One region of the Exiguobacterium sp. s166 genome, then DNA from elsewhere that is predicted to be linked to it. Evidence: riboswitches for the same ligand, from Rfam matches in the RefSeq annotation. Region 1 holds a riboswitch; each other region holds the start of a gene.
The links. A riboswitch is a leader RNA that binds a small molecule or an ion and turns the genes downstream of it on or off. The one in region 1 is predicted to bind thiamine pyrophosphate.

Region 1 (3,843 bases):
GGTTATACAAGTGAATCGACAAAACTCGAACGCCTGCTTGAAATCATTGAAGAAAAAGTAGCGAGCGGACACCGGATCCTGATTTTTTCCCAGTATACGAAGATGTTGGCCCGGATTCGGGAACGACTGGCAGTACGACAACTTGCCCACTTTCTACTAACCGGTGAGACACCGGTTGAAGACCGTGTCGCACTGTGTGACCGGTTTAATGCCGGTGAAGTCGATGTCTTCCTGATTTCCTTGAAAGCCGGCGGGACCGGTCTGAATCTGGCGACGGCGGATACCGTCATTTTATACGACAGTTGGTGGAATCCGGCCGTTGAGCAGCAAGCGGCTGACCGGGCCCATCGATTGGGACAAGAGTCGCCGGTCGAAGTGATCAAGTTATTGATGACCGGGACAATCGAGGAAAAGATGGCGGAATTACAGGATCGAAAGGCGACGATGATTGATGCCGTCTTATCGGATCAGAAGCCGGATATTTTAACGATTCGTGAACTCGTCCGGTTGCTTGATTCCCCCTCTTTTATCGATTCAGCAGGTGATTAACCACACAAATCAAAGAAAATCTTAAAAAAATGAAAGACCTTCAATCCGTTGTCTATCAACAGGTTTGGAGGTCTTTCGACAATCAAATTCAGAAAAAAAGGTTTTAACTTTTGAAAGACAGGGGTATATCTACACTAGCACCGTACAACACGGTCGCTTTTCAATTATTGTTTCTCAATATCAGCGTAATGACCTGGGAGAGAAATGCTACTTACTCACTTCGTTTTTCATTTCTGAATGGAATCCAGTTGAACTAGCATTTAGCGCAAGAATTTCTGTTGGAACCTATTGTTCCACTCCTACATTCATTACCTTTTGAGGGCTATACCAAATTCAAGGGGGAAATGAACATGTCAGTAACATTAAAAGTAGAAGAACGCGAAGTACGCCCACGCTCACTTAGAAAGCAATTACGTCATGAAGGAAAAGCTCTTGGTGTCGTGTATGGCTACAAAGTGGAAAGCACACCGATTTCATTCGATGAAAAAGAATTGGTCAAAGTTGTCCGTGATCACGGCGAAAACGTCTTGGTTGCTCTTCAAATCGGCGGTAAAAAGGTCAACACGTTGATCAACAAGCTTGATATGGATATCTTTACACCAACCATCAAACACGTTGAATTCATCGCTGTTAAAATGGATGAAGAAACAGAAGTCGAGACGGATATCGTCCTTGTTGGCGAAGCAGCCGGCGCGAAACTTGGCGGATTCCTTTCACAAACACTCTTTAAAGTAACAGTTGCCGCAACACCAGATAAATTACCGGAACGCATCGAAGTCGACGTGACGGATCTTGCAATCGGAGATTCAATCACAGTAGCTGATCTTCCGGAAGAAAAAGATTTCCGTGTCGTCACAGAAGGTGACATCCAAGTTGCAGCGGTCGTTGAATCGACACTTGAAGCTGAACTTGAAGAAATCGAAGAAGCAGAAGCTGAGGCACAAGCAGCTGATGCGGATACAGCGACAGACGATTCAGAACAAACTTCTGAAGAGCAAGCTGAAGAAAACAAAGAAGATAAAGAGTAATCTTTTCTCTCCTCCCCTCGTGGGAGGTTTTTTTTATGCATATTGACAAGTCCGGTCGACAGCCGTACAGTGAAGAAGGTACACATCATTGACACATCCACTAGGGGAGCCATTTGGCTGAGACGATTCACTTCGGACCCTTTGAACCTGATCTAGTTCATACTAGCGTAGGAAAGTGGAGCGGAATCCTCGTGCTCTTTTTCTGCATCTTGCAGGTTACACGACCGCTCTCTTTTCATAGAGGGCGGTCTTTTTTGTGGTTTCTTTGTGGGTGTGCATTCAAAGGAGAAGTGATTATGAACAGTTGGAAAATGAAAGAAATCATCGTCATGATGATGCTCGCCGTCGCGTGTGGTGTCCTCTACTTAGGGTGGTCGACGTTATGGTTACCGATCTCGGCCATCTTCGGACCGGTCGGATCAAACTGGATGTTCGGCATCTGGGTCATCGCCAGTCCCCTTGTCGCCTACATCATTCAAAAACCAGGCGCGGCATTGATTGCGGAAGTCGTCGCCGCTGCCGTCGAATTGTTTACAGGGAGTCACTTCGGCTTATCGGCACTGTTGATTGGATTCGCACAGGGGATCGGGGCCGAGATTGCCTTTGCCGTGTTCGGATACCGGAAATTCAATACGTTTACCTTGATGTTGTCCGGTGTCTTCGCTGCCGTCGGAAGTATGGTCTACAGCCTCATCGTGAACGGATTTGCCTACTATACGACGACGACTCTCCTGTTGACGTTTTCCTTACAACTTGTCAGCGGTGCTCTGCTCGGCGGCTTACTCGCAAAAATCATCGTCGATGCGCTCATTAAGGCAGGGACACTGAATGGGTATGCGATCGGACGACAACGAAAGCAGCGTGCCGCATGATGCAGTGTGAGCACCTGACAGTCCGCTATCCGGATCAGGATCACCCGGTCTTACAGGATTTGTCGGTTACGATTGATAAAGGAGAAACGACGTTGCTCGTCGGTCCAAGCGGCAGTGGAAAGACGACCTTTTTACATGTCCTCGCCGGTCTGTTGCCGGAGACGATTGAAGCCGATGTCAGCGGTCACTGGTTGACCGAGGGAACGGTCGGGATGTTATTCCAACAGCCGGACGATCAGTTTTGCATGCAGACGGTCGGTGCCGAAATGGCCTTTAGTCTGGAAAACCGAAGCATCTCCCGATTTGAAATGGATGAGCGGATTAAAGGTGTCTTGGCACGGGTCGGACTTGACCTCGCCTTGACGACGCCGATTGCCGAGCTGTCCGGCGGGATGAAACAACGGCTTGCTCTAGCCTGTGTATTGGCACTCGAACCGGACATCCTGTTGCTCGACGAACCGACGGCGCAACTTGATCCGCATGGTCAACGTTTGATGATGGAGCTGATTGAGGAATTGCACCACGATCCGAACGTGACACTGGTGCTGATCGAACACCAACTGGAGCAGTGTGTGACGTTTGCGGACCGGGTGCTGGTCTTTCAAACCGGACGGATCCGTCTTGACGGACCGCCGCGGGACATTTTTTCAGAACGCCGGACCGTTTTGACTGAGCTCGGGATTGCGACACCGCGCCTTTACCCGTATACATTCGAAACGATACCGGCCGAGGTCGCGGCAGAATGGGCACTCGATCGTCCCCCTGTCCGCGAACCCGTTTCAACCGAACCGACATTTGAACTTGTTGACGTGACCGTCCGGCACGGAAAGCAGACGGTTCTCCAGCGGATCTCGCTGAACGCCCACGCCGGAGAATGGATCATGCTTGTCGGACGCAATGGAGCCGGCAAAAGTACCCTGCTCGAAACGCTGGCCAAACTGTTACCGGCGCAAGGCGGAACGATTCAGTTGTTTCAGACAGCGTTGAAGAAATGGCGGGACCGGACATTTTACCGGCAGGTCGGCTTTGTGTTTCAGCAACCTGAGTTTCAGTTTCTCAAACAGACGGTTCTTGACGAACTGACGATCAGTTGTACCTCACCGTCGTCCGGTCAGATGGATGATGCCTTACAGTACTATCGCTTGGCGGACGTCGCGGGTCAGTCGCCGCTCGCACTCAGTCTTGGTCAAAAACGGCGTTTGAGCGTCGCGACAATGCTGCTTGAGCGAAAAGCTGTCTTGTTGCTGGACGAGCCGACTTTCGGACAGGATGCCGAGACGACGGCACAACTGATTGAAGTCTTGCGGCAAGCCCGTGCAGCCGGGACGACGCTCATCATGGTGACGCATGATATGGAGCTGGTGTACCAACAGGCAGACCGGGTGCTCGTCCTC
Region 2 (3,843 bases), on a different contig from region 1:
TTCGATCTTTTGCCGAAATCTCAAAGTTTAATGAATGAAACAACGGTTGTTTAGAGAAGGCAATACTGACATCCTCGACGCGGTAAACCGTCCGGCTCGTTTTTCCATGTGCTGCAAACGCAAGATCGGGGGTCTCGGCGTCAAGCCTTGGGCGTTTGATCCGTTCGATCCGTGCGAGTGCCCGTTCCATCGATTTTGCTTTTCGGAATAGTTTTTCGCTTGGTGGTGACGCTTCGTTTGCCCATTGCCGCAGACGGCGGATCGCTTCCTTCATCTGCTTGATCTTCTTCTGTTGTTCCTGGTAAGCATGGAATTGCTCAAGTAGAAGGCGTTCCTTTTCCTTCACGTAAAACGTGTAATTTCCCTGGTACAGCTGAATCTGCCCCTCCTCCAGTTCAGCGATGCGCGTCACGACCGCATCAAGAAACACACGATCGTGGGAGACGATCAGGACAGCCCCGGCATAATCGGCTAAAAAGGATTCCAGCCACTCGACGGCGTCTAAATCCAGATGGTTCGTCGGTTCGTCGAGGATCAACAACTCCGGCTCGGTCAACAACATCCTTCCGAGGCAGATTTTGGTCTGTTCGCCGCCGCTGAGCTGCTCAAACGGACGGTCCAAAAGGGCATGCAACTGCAAGCCGTTAATCATCCGGTCGATTTTGGAATCCAGCAAATACCCGCCTTGGCGCTCAAAAGCTTCGGTCTCTTGCGTGTAGCGTTCGAGCAACTGATCGATTTGATCCGTTTTTGTCGCCATGTCCCGTTCGATTTGTTGCAGGGAGCGTTGTAAATCGACAAGCGTGGCGAAGGCAGTCCACAGGACATCACGCCCCGTCATTACGTTGTCGAACACGGGAAGTTGTGCCAAATAACCGATGGAGAGCCCGCTTTTTTGATAAATCGTTCCGCTGTCTTCGGAATCAAGACGGGCAATCAAACGTAAGAGCGTCGTTTTACCGCTTCCGTTTCGGCCGATCAAGCCGATGCGGTCTTGGTGCTCGATAAAGAGGGAGACGTCCGTTAAGATATCGTCGCCTCCGAATTGTTTTGTCAGGTGTTGGATGTCGCAGATCATCATATGAAATGTCCTCTCTGGCGCATCAAAAAAAGGAGAGCGCAAACAGCACTCTCCTTGACTCGTGGAAGATGCGCTTTGCTTTATTTTTCAGGTATGAGGTTCGTTAAAAAAGGGCAGACTAGTCCCTTAGAACGCCATTCCATGAAAAATCGCGCGCAACAGATACAGTTGTTCCATCAACCAATGCTTACACGCAGCAAAACCCATGTCTCCACACCACCTTTTCCGATTCAATACATCTATTTTACCATGCCTGACAGAAAAGAAAACGTTAATCTTTATTTAAATAAGCCGGCAATCGAGTTGAAGAATGCACTGAAACCATCAAACAACTTCGCAAAAAATCCTTTTGTCTCTTCTGAGGTCGCGAAGGCCTGGATATCTTGTCCGGCATCTTTTAGACCACTCTCGATTTGACCCCAGTTCAGGTCCGCTTGTTCCATTTGATTAAACAGTCCAGTCAACCGGTCCATCTGAGCATCGGATAAATTGATGTTATTGTTTTGGATGACTTGGACGATGACGTTTTCAATCTCGACCTTCGTTTCCGGCTGTTGTTTCGCGATTTCCGCTTTGATTTCATTCATCAAGTCGGCGACTTTATCCGTCCCGACCGTTTTCCCGACATCGGATGTCACAGAGAGTTCTTGCTGGGCAAGGTCTTTTCGTTCATCCGTCAGTTTGATGCCGGTCTCGGCAGATGTTTGATCATACGCTTTCATGATCCCGGTCAAAGCTGAAGTTCCGGTTACCTTGTACGGGGACGTGATCGTAATGTCCGCATCCGTTACACCCGCTGTGACGAGGGCGTTGAGGTACATGTCTTTTGTGACCCAGGTGATGTTTTCGGTCGCGACAGATAATCCATCACCTTTTTCAGCCAACTCAATTTTAGCGGAAGAGTACATGCCGCCACCCCGTTGTGATTGGGGAATGTTTTTCCCGAGATATTTTTCTTCATCGGCAGATGTTGCAATAATCGGAGTAATGCCTTCCGGTGCATTCAAGCGGGACAAGACCCACGATTTATCCTTTGCCCCAAGTGATTCGCCAAGGGTGACGATTGTTTTGTCGACCACTTGTTCAGCAGATGCGGCCGTCGGTAGCAGTAAGGTAGTAGCAAGTAATGCCGAAGCGGTCCATGTCATGGTTTTATTCATAAAAGTTCCTCCATAAGTTAAGTATCAGGTACTAAATTTAGTCTAATCGACCGGCGACAGAAGAGAATCGGTCTCAAGGACGAGCCGTCATCCACCTTCCGTCATGTTCCATTGTACAAAAAAATGGAGTGAAATGACGAGAATGGGTCAATTCCACATCAAATCATGATAAACTCAAAACAAATCAAATAGCGACCACTAGGGGAGTCAGTAGGCTGACTGAGACGACGGAGACGTTCGGACCCTTTGAACCTGATTAAGTTTGGACTTACGGAGGGAAGTGGCGTGGACGATCCTCTTTTTATGGTCTTTTCACGTCATGCCTGACATCAGGTGTGGCGTTTTTTTGATTACAAAAGGGGGAACCAACATGACATTCAGTGAAGAAATCCGGCAAGCGGCAAAACGGTATTGGGACAGTAGCTTTACCCATCCATTCGTGACAGGGATTGCGGATGGAACACTACCAGAAGCAAAATTTCGCCATTACGTCCTACAGGATGCCTATTACTTAAAACATTTCGCGAAAATTCAGGCGCGGGCCGCGTCGAAGGCACAGGACTTCGCGACGATTGCCGAACTCGCGGAACATGCGACGTCGACCTATGCTGCAGAACTCAGTCTGCATCAATCGTTTTTTGAACCGCTTGGGATTTCGGACAAGACACTGGCAGAGTTTGAACCAGCACCGACCGCATATGCGTATATTTCGCATATGCACCATGCAAGTGAAGGGACGCTTGGGGAGACCATCGCTGCGATTTTACCGTGTTACTGGCTTTACTATGAGATTGGACAACAGTTACAGGCAGCGACACCGGCTTCACCGATTTATCAGCAATGGATTGCGACATACAGTTCCGAATGGTTCGAGCGGGTGGTCTTTGAACAGATTGACCGGTTAAATGAGTTGGCAGAGAAGGCGAGTGAACAAGAACGCGTCCGGATGAAACAACATTTCGTCAGAAGCTGTTATTACGAATTGATGTTTTGGCAGATGGGCTGGGCGGAAGAAACGTTTGAACGGCAGTACGAACAGACGATGGAAATGACATCATCCAAGTAAGGAAGGAAATACAAACACCGGATCCGACGATAAGCGGATCCGGTGTTTGTTCTATAGAAAACATCAATCAACTGTGGTGTTCAATCAAATCGGCGAGACGTTGTTTCACGAGTGACGGATTCGTTAAGTCCTGGTTCGATAATGAAAGTTTCGTCATCGTCTCATCGGTTCCTGCCATTTCACTGAACAGCGAACCGAGACTGTGGGCACGGCGGTCGATTTGGACGACGATGTCGATGCCGAACCGGTCTTGCAACAGGATGACTTCGATTTCGTCCAGCTTGTGAGCATAATGAGTACCGCGGGCAGAATACTCAAGTTCCTGCGCGATCGGCAAATCTTTCCGGAAGCGGCCCGGCAATTTCTCTGTATCAGCTTTCTTGAGGCGGAATCCGAGGTTTTCCATCGCTTCAAGGATGACCGATTGGTAGTCATTCGCTTTGACGACGACAGCATCGTGGTCAGAAGGGTCAACCGCCTGCGCGATATCAAGACCCGTCTCGATCCACGACTTCGATTGGCTGACGGAAAGTGGT
Region 3 (3,843 bases), on a different contig from region 1:
ATGCCGTTGCCGGCTGTACCGGCATCGATATCGTCTCGATTTTAGAAAAGATGCGCTTGACGCTGACGTCATTTGAAATGGATATCGAAGGCGAACGGGCGGATGATCATCCCCGGCGTTTCACGACGATCTCGATTCATTACCGGCTCGAAGGTGATTTACCGGACGATAAAGTCCGCCGGGCGATTGCCTTATCAAAAGACAAATACTGCTCGGTCTCGCAATCGCTGAACGCGGAGATTGAAGTTTATTACTCGATCAACGGCGTCCGGAACGAGGAACCGATTTGAAGCGGATTGTTACTGTTCTGTTGGCAAGTATCCTCCTCGCCGGTTGTTCTGACGAGCCGGCACAACCGGTCGAACCGCAACCGAAGCCGGCGAAGAAAACGAAGCCGCCGCAACCGGACCGGCCTTCTGCCGCTGAACGGGCGGAAAAACAACTGAAAGAGACCATTTCGAAGATGTCGACAGCGGAAAAAGTTGATCAGTTGCTGTACATCGGCGTGACGGGAACAGCTCTGACGCAAGCGGACCGTCAATTACTGCAGAATCATGCACTCGGTGGTGTCTTGCTGCTTGGCGGCAATATCACCTCGACCGATCAATTGAAAACCTTTACGACAGCAATTACTAAAGCGCAAACGACGGACGAAAAAGCGTTCCTCGGTTTTGATGAAGAAGGTGGACGCGTCAGCCGGGTCCCGGATGCGCAACTGAAATTATCACCGAGCCTGTCGTTCGGTCAGAAAAATGATCCTGCTTTGATGAAGGAAGTCGGACGGACGCTCGGTTTGATTTCCCGTTTTTACGGCTTTAATATGGACTTCGCTCCCGTCCTTGACGTCAACAGCAATCCGGCGAATCCGATCATTGGTGACCGATCGCTCAGTGCGGATCCGCAACAGGTCGCAAGGCTTGGTGTCCCGTTGATGCAGGGGGTGAAAGAAGAAGACGTCGTTCCGGTCGTCAAACATTTTCCGGGACACGGCGATACGACCGTCGATTCCCATGTCGGTCTGCCGCGGGTCGATGCGACGAAAGCGGAACTCGAACAGATGGAACTCGTCCCGTTCAAACGGGCGATTAAAGAAGGGGCCGAAATGGTGATGGTCGCGCATATTCTGTTCCCGTCCCTCGACAAATCCCGTCCGTCTTCGTTGTCAAAACCGGTCATGTCCGGTATCTTACGGGATGAACTGAAGTTTGACGGGGTCATCATCACGGATGATCTGGTGATGGGCGCGATTACGGAACGATACGGGCTGGCCCAGGCCGCAAGTCTTGCGCTTGAGAGCGGTGCCGACATGGCGATGTTTTCCTCACCCGGTGCGTACGCGTCCGTTCATAAGGAAATCATGGCACGGATTAAACAAGGTAAATTGTCGAGAGCAGATCTGGATCAGAAGGTCATGCGGGTCTTACACTTAAAACAAACGTATGACTTGTCGCAAACGAAACGTGTCGACGAATACCAACGCTTGATTGAGCAGGTCAAAGCGGTCGAATCGGACATGCGACACTAATCAAGGGTAGAACAAATCGGACTACCCGTGGTAAACTACAGGCGTACCACACAAATCAATATCTACACTAGGGGAGTCTCGCAGCAGACTGAGACGGAAGTATCCGGACCCTTTGAACCTGATCTAGTTCGTACTAGCGGAGGGAAGTGGATTCCGATCATTCATAGAGGATGCGACGACTGTCGCCCTTTTTTGTAGGACCACTCCATCAGTTCATGGGGTGGTCCTTTTTCGTGTGGAAAGGGGGAAATGATGAGCCAGTTACATCTGATGACAACCGGCAAGCGGCATCCGGACATACTCGAACATCTGTTGCCGAAACTCGCACTATCCGTCGACCGGATTCATCTGCGGGAGCCGTTATGGTCAGCGAAGGAACTGGTCGTGTGCATCGAAACACTCGTGCGACGAGGCGTAAAGACAGAGCAATTAATTGTCCATGACCGGCTGGACGTGGCAGTCGTCACCGGCACCGGAGTTCAGCTGACAACACGCAGCATTCCGGTCGACCTCGTCCGTCACCGTTTTCCGGAACTGGTGATCGGTCAATCGGTTCACTCGTTAACGGAAGCGATAGCGGCGGAACAAGCCGGTGCTGATTACGTCCTGTACGGCCATATTTTTGAGACGGGATCAAAACCGGGTGTACCGCCCCGGGGACTCGACGCCTTGAAACAAGTTGTCGACTGGACATCGATTCCTGTCATTGCAATTGGTGGCATTACACCGGACAATCTGCCGGATATCCTGGCGACCGGCTGCGCAGGCGGGGCCGTCTTGTCGGGCATTCTCGGTCAGGCGTCTCCGGTCGAAGCAGCCAACCGATTCCGGGCGGTGATGCAACGATGACACGCCCGGATGTTTTAATCATCGGAGCCGGCATCATTGGTTTGACGCTCGGCTATGAGCTCCTGCAGCGCGGGAAAACCGTTCATTTGCTTGAACAGTCAACTGTCGGTCAGGGAGCGACGCAAGCAGCAGCGGGAATGCTCGCGACAGATGAAGAATTGCTGGCACCGTTACATGAACTGGCCCGGCTGAGCCGGACGCTGTATCCGGAATTCGTGCAACAATTGTTTGACGAGACCGGTCTCGGAAGCGGGTATCTGGAACAACCGTTTCGTATGCAACAGGCGCATCACTGGCGGACGTTTGATTCGGTCGGACAGGTTGATCCGCGGTTGCTTGCACAAGCATTACGCAGTGCCATCGAACGACGGGGCGGGGTAATCGAAGAGGCAACGGTCGTAGCACGTCTCGTACGGGACGGACAAACGGTGACCGGCGCCGAGACGAACCGGGGGCTACGGGCGGGCAGACAAATTATTGTCGCCGGTGGTCGCGGATCGGAAGAATTGTTACAGACGGTCGGAGTGACGATTAACACACTTCCGGTCAAGGGCGAGTGTCTGTCTGTCCGGCTGACGACCGGACAACTCAATCGGACGCTGTTTGGTGATGCGGTCTATTTAGTCCCGAAAGCAGACGGACGGATCATCATCGGGGCGACGGAACGGGTTGGTGATGAATCAACGACCGTCAGTCTGAACAGTATTCGTTTGTTATTGAATGCAGCAGTAAAGCTCTATCCGCCGCTTACAGAGGCCGTGTTCGTGGAAGCTTGGTCCGGTGTTCGACCGCAAACCGGGGACGGTCTGCCGTATCTCGGAGCAGTGGACGGAATCGATGGGTTGTTCGTCGCGTCAGGCCATCACCGGCATGGCATCTTACTGGCCCCTGCGACGGCCAACGTCTTGGCCGATTGTCTCATGGGGCAAACGCCAAGAGTGGCACTGGATGGTTTTAACAGCCGACGACAGGAGGAAAGCAGATGACTATCCGATTGAATGGAAAAAACTATGCTTTGACAGAGGAAATCAAGACGTTACACGACTTGTTAGAAAAACTGGAGATTCAGGGACAGGTCGTCATCATCGAACAAAATCATCAAATCATCGACCGGTCGAGCTATCCGGATACGGACGTTACGTCCGGAGATGTCATTGAAATCGTTCATTTTGTAGGAGGCGGATAACATGTTAGAAATTGGCGGAAAAACATTTGCATCACGATTGTTACTGGGGACAGGAAAATATTCGGATAATGAGAAGCAACAGCAAGCGGTCGAAGCATCGGAAACAAACATTTTAACGTTTTCCGTCCGACGTCTCGACGTCTTTGCAAAGGAACAGAACGATCCGCTCGCAGCGCTTGACTTAAGCTGCTATGATCTCTTGCCGAACACTGCGGGTGCGAAGACGGCGGAGGAAGCGGTCCGCCTTGCCCGCCTTGCCCGGGCCTCAGGGATGTGCGATATG
Region 4 (3,843 bases), on a different contig from region 1:
TCCGTACGGTAATCATGTCATGATTGCACACCAATTAAATGGAAAAACGTATACAACAGTTTACGCGCATATGAGTTCGTTAAATGCACATGCCGGACAACGTGTCAGTCAAGGACAACAAATCGGAGCCCTTGGTAGCACTGGGAACTCAACAGGCCCACACTTACACTTTGAAATTCATGTAGGTGGTTACAGCTACAGTGCTTCAGGACCAGCAAATTCTGTAAATCCAATGTCGATGTTATAATAACGAGAAAAGACGATTGCTGCGGCAGTCGTTTTTTTATGTTTTTATAAAAACATAAAATGTTATATTAAAATAAAACGCTTTCAGTTGAAACACAAATGAAATTTTCCTGAAACTATTACGGTGCTATAATCAATCTCAGACAGAAATACTTTGAATTAAATACTTTTTAAATAAGAAATCATACATAAGCGAGGAAACCAAACATGTTTAAAAAATTGTTTGCAACGGTATTGTTAGGGGCGTTACTTGTATCCACTGTGCCGACTTCTGGTCAAGCTGCAACGATTAAAGAAAAGAAATCTCAAAATGCAACAGAGCAACGTCGCTTGGAAAAAGCCATCAAAAAACAGGAAGCTAAAATATCGGTAGAGCAACGCGAAATCAATAAAATTGATGCGGCCATCAACGAAAATATTTTCAGGATTTCGGAAAAAAACAAGCAGATTAAACAATTGAATCTCCAAATTGAAGATCTTGAGGCGGAAATCGCCCGCTACGAAATCATGCTCACTTGGCAAGAAGAATTGCTTGGGGACCGCTTACGTGTCCTTCAAGAAAATGATGGTAATTCTATAAAATGGGAAGAAGTCATTTTTGGTTCGAAAAACTTGGGTGATTTGTTTAGTCGTGTTATGGCAGGTAAAAAAATTGCCGAACAAGACGATAAAATGATTTCTGCTTATTTGGAAACACAAGAAAAGCTAGCAGAAATGAAAAAAAATCTTATTGCTAAAAAGGCGGAGCGTGTTCAAGAGAAAGAGTCGTTACTCGTCCAAAAGAAACAGTTAAAACAACAGATGAAAGAACGGAGTGCGACCCTGAATAAATTACGTAAAGGGAAAACAAAGTTCACGACTAAACTGTTAAATGCAAAAGAATTACAAGCGACTTTAGAGGCTCAAGAAAGAGCGATTGCGGCAGCAAAAGCAGCAGCGAAAGCAGCAGCAGAAAAAGCGGCCGCTGAAAAAGAAGCAGCTGAACGTGCTGCAAAAGAGGCGGCAAAATCAACGCGTGAGTCAAGCGAAGCAACGGTTCTTCCGACTCCTGTCAGCAGTGTGCCGACAGGATCGGCGAAGTTTATTCGTCCGGCTTCAGGCGGTGTTTCACAAGGTTTTGGACCGGCTAGTGGAGCGAACGGCTATACGTTCCATAATGGTGTCGACTTCAGTGGACCCGTCGGATCACCGATTCGAGCAGCAGCTTCCGGAACAGTCATTACGGCTGGTAGCGGCGGACCTTATGGGAATCATGTCATGATTTCGCATTTCCTTGACGGTCAGGTGTATACAACAGTGTACGGTCATATGAATTCGTTATCGGTTTCGGCAGGTCAGACGGTAACTCAAGGTCAAACGCTTGGTACTCTTGGCAGTACCGGGAATTCGACAGGACCGCATCTACACTTTGAATTGCATATCGGTGGATACCAATACAGTGCGACAGGACCAGCTAACACGGTCAATCCACTTGGATACCTTTAAAAACGAGCTTCGGCTCGTTTTTTTAATGGTGCTGTGATACAGTGAAAAAGAATTTAAATTACGAGCAACTAGGGGAGCTGGAGGAGTCCGGCTGAGAGGAAAACTATTCTGTTTTCGACCCTGTCACCTGAACTGGATAATACCAGCGTAGGAAAGTTGAGATCGAAGACATGAAGACTTCAATCAGTAGAACTGGTTGTTCATGGCGTCGTCTGCTTTTTTACAGCGGACGGCGCTTTTTGTTGTCCGTTTTCTCCTTATTTGCTCCCAGGAAAGTGAGGAATTGGAATGAAACACGTATTGACGATTGCTGGATCCGACTCCGGAGGTGGAGCTGGAATTCAAGCAGATTTAAAAACGTTTTCGGCACTCGGTGTATACGGAATGAGCGTCATCACGGCGATTACGGCACAAAATACGTTAGGTGTTCAAGCGGTCGAGGACGTATCCCCGGAGCTCGTGGAAGCACAGCTGACATCCATCTTTTCCGATATCCGTGTCGATGCGGTCAAGATTGGAATGGTTTCCAATCAAGACACCATCCGAGTGATTGCACAACAACTGGAAAAACATCAACTTCCGGTTGTTCTCGACCCGGTCATGGTCGCGAAAGGGGGTTATAGCTTGTTGCAACCGGATGCAGAACATGCCTTGCTCGAACAGCTGTTACCATTGGCTACACTTGTGACTCCGAATATTCCTGAAATCGAGCGGATGATTGGCGGAACGATTCACTCGCTTGCCGATATGAAACAGGCGACGGAAAAACTGGCTGAAAAACGGACGGGTGCTATTTTGCTCAAGGGCGGACATTTGGAGGGACGGGACGCTACTGACCTTTTATATACAGACGGGCGATATGTCGTCTTTGAACAAGAACGGATCGAGTCCCGTCATACCCATGGTACAGGCTGTACATTATCTGCTGCCATCGCTTCCTATCTTGCACTTGGTCTTTCAGTGGAAGACAGCATCCGTTATGCAAAACGTTATGTGACGGAAGCCATTCGCCACGGCTTTGCGCTCGGACGCGGTGTTGGTCCGACGCATCATTTTCATGAACTCTGGAGGGATACACATGTTACGACGCATCCATGATAAAAAACCGTTGATTCATCATTTAACGAATACTGTAACCATTAATGACTGCGCCAATATGACACTGGCACTTGGTGGCTCTCCTGTGATGGCAGATGACCTGCTGGAAGTGGAAGAAATGGTCAGGCACGCAGATGCCGTCGTAATCAATACAGGGACGATCAATCCGGACATGCGCCAAGCCCAACTTTTAGCAGGAAAAACGGCTAACCGATTGGGGAAACCGGTCATTTTGGATCCGGTAGGCGCAGGAGCGACGACATTAAGAACAGATTTTATGAAGCAGTTAATGGATGAAATCACCTTTACGGTCATCAAAGGAAATGCATCGGAAATCAAGACATTGCTCGGACAGGCCGCTCGAACGAAAGGAGTGGATGTTGCCGAAGGAGAATCCCTGGATTTTCAAAGTGTCCATACCTTTGCAGGTGAAACGAAACAACTCATCGTCGTAACGGGTCCGATTGATTTTGTGACAGATGGAAATCGCCAGTATCATCTGGATGTCGGGACGAAACGTCTTGGCCAAGTCACGGGAACGGGATGTATGACCGCTTCTTTGATTGCGACGTTTTTAGGAGCAGGATACGATCGTTTTGAGGCAGCCGTATTTGGGACGTATGCTATGGGAAAAGCAGGGGAGTCGGCTGAGGATTCTCCCGGTATCGGAGGTTTTCGAACCGGGCTGTTCGATGCAGTGAGTTTGATGACAGAAAAAAGTTTGCCGGAGGTATAAATGAATGGACAGTGAATATTTGATTTATGCCGTGACCGATCGACGCTTGCATCCACATCTTTCCCTGGCAGACGCCGTCGAAGCATCGATTAAAGGAGGCGCAACGGTTGTTCAATTACGGGAAAAAGACAGTTCCGGTAAAACTTTTCTGGAATCAGCCATTGCATTAAAAGATCTCACCGCACGTTACGATATTCCGTTCATTATCAATGATCGGATTGATATCGCTTTGCTGGTCGATGCCGGTTTGCATATCGGTCAAGATGATATTCCCTTAA

Region 2: linked by a shared signal. The riboswitch ahead of tenA (thiaminase II) and the one ahead of KNP93_RS08550 (ECF transporter S component) in region 1 are both predicted to bind thiamine pyrophosphate.
Region 3: linked by a shared signal. The riboswitch ahead of KNP93_RS05015 (thiamine phosphate synthase) and the one ahead of KNP93_RS08550 (ECF transporter S component) in region 1 are both predicted to bind thiamine pyrophosphate.
Region 4: linked by a shared signal. The riboswitch ahead of thiD (bifunctional hydroxymethylpyrimidine kinase/phosphomethylpyrimidine kinase) and the one ahead of KNP93_RS08550 (ECF transporter S component) in region 1 are both predicted to bind thiamine pyrophosphate.

What each region holds. Positions count from the first base shown of each region.
Region 1 covers NZ_JACSMU010000003.1:151,552-155,394, forward strand. The annotation lists gene KNP93_RS08540 (DEAD/DEAH box helicase) at 1-549, shown strand, start outside; gene KNP93_RS08545 (50S ribosomal protein L25/general stress protein Ctc) at 900-1,577, shown strand; TPP riboswitch at 1,670-1,768, shown strand; gene KNP93_RS08550 (ECF transporter S component) at 1,874-2,449, shown strand; gene KNP93_RS08555 (ABC transporter ATP-binding protein) at 2,446-3,843, shown strand, end outside.
Region 2 covers NZ_JACSMU010000002.1:376,677-380,519, reverse strand. The annotation lists gene abc-f (ribosomal protection-like ABC-F family protein) at 1-1,081, opposite strand, end outside; gene KNP93_RS06355 (DUF1002 domain-containing protein) at 1,360-2,241, opposite strand; TPP riboswitch at 2,432-2,537, shown strand; gene tenA (thiaminase II) at 2,612-3,307, shown strand; gene KNP93_RS06345 (sporulation protein) at 3,375-3,843, opposite strand, start outside.
Region 3 covers NZ_JACSMU010000002.1:110,672-114,514, reverse strand. The annotation lists gene KNP93_RS05025 (OsmC family protein) at 1-290, shown strand, start outside; gene nagZ (beta-N-acetylhexosaminidase) at 287-1,525, shown strand; TPP riboswitch at 1,585-1,687, shown strand; gene KNP93_RS05015 (thiamine phosphate synthase) at 1,778-2,374, shown strand; gene KNP93_RS05010 (NAD(P)/FAD-dependent oxidoreductase) at 2,371-3,360, shown strand; gene thiS (sulfur carrier protein ThiS) at 3,357-3,560, shown strand; gene KNP93_RS05000 (thiazole synthase) at 3,562-3,843, shown strand, end outside.
Region 4 covers NZ_JACSMU010000005.1:116,787-120,629, reverse strand. The annotation lists gene KNP93_RS12090 (murein hydrolase activator EnvC family protein) at 1-247, shown strand, start outside; gene KNP93_RS12085 (murein hydrolase activator EnvC family protein) at 454-1,731, shown strand; TPP riboswitch at 1,792-1,902, shown strand; gene thiD (bifunctional hydroxymethylpyrimidine kinase/phosphomethylpyrimidine kinase) at 2,020-2,829, shown strand; gene thiM (hydroxyethylthiazole kinase) at 2,810-3,565, shown strand; gene thiE (thiamine phosphate synthase) at 3,570-3,843, shown strand, end outside.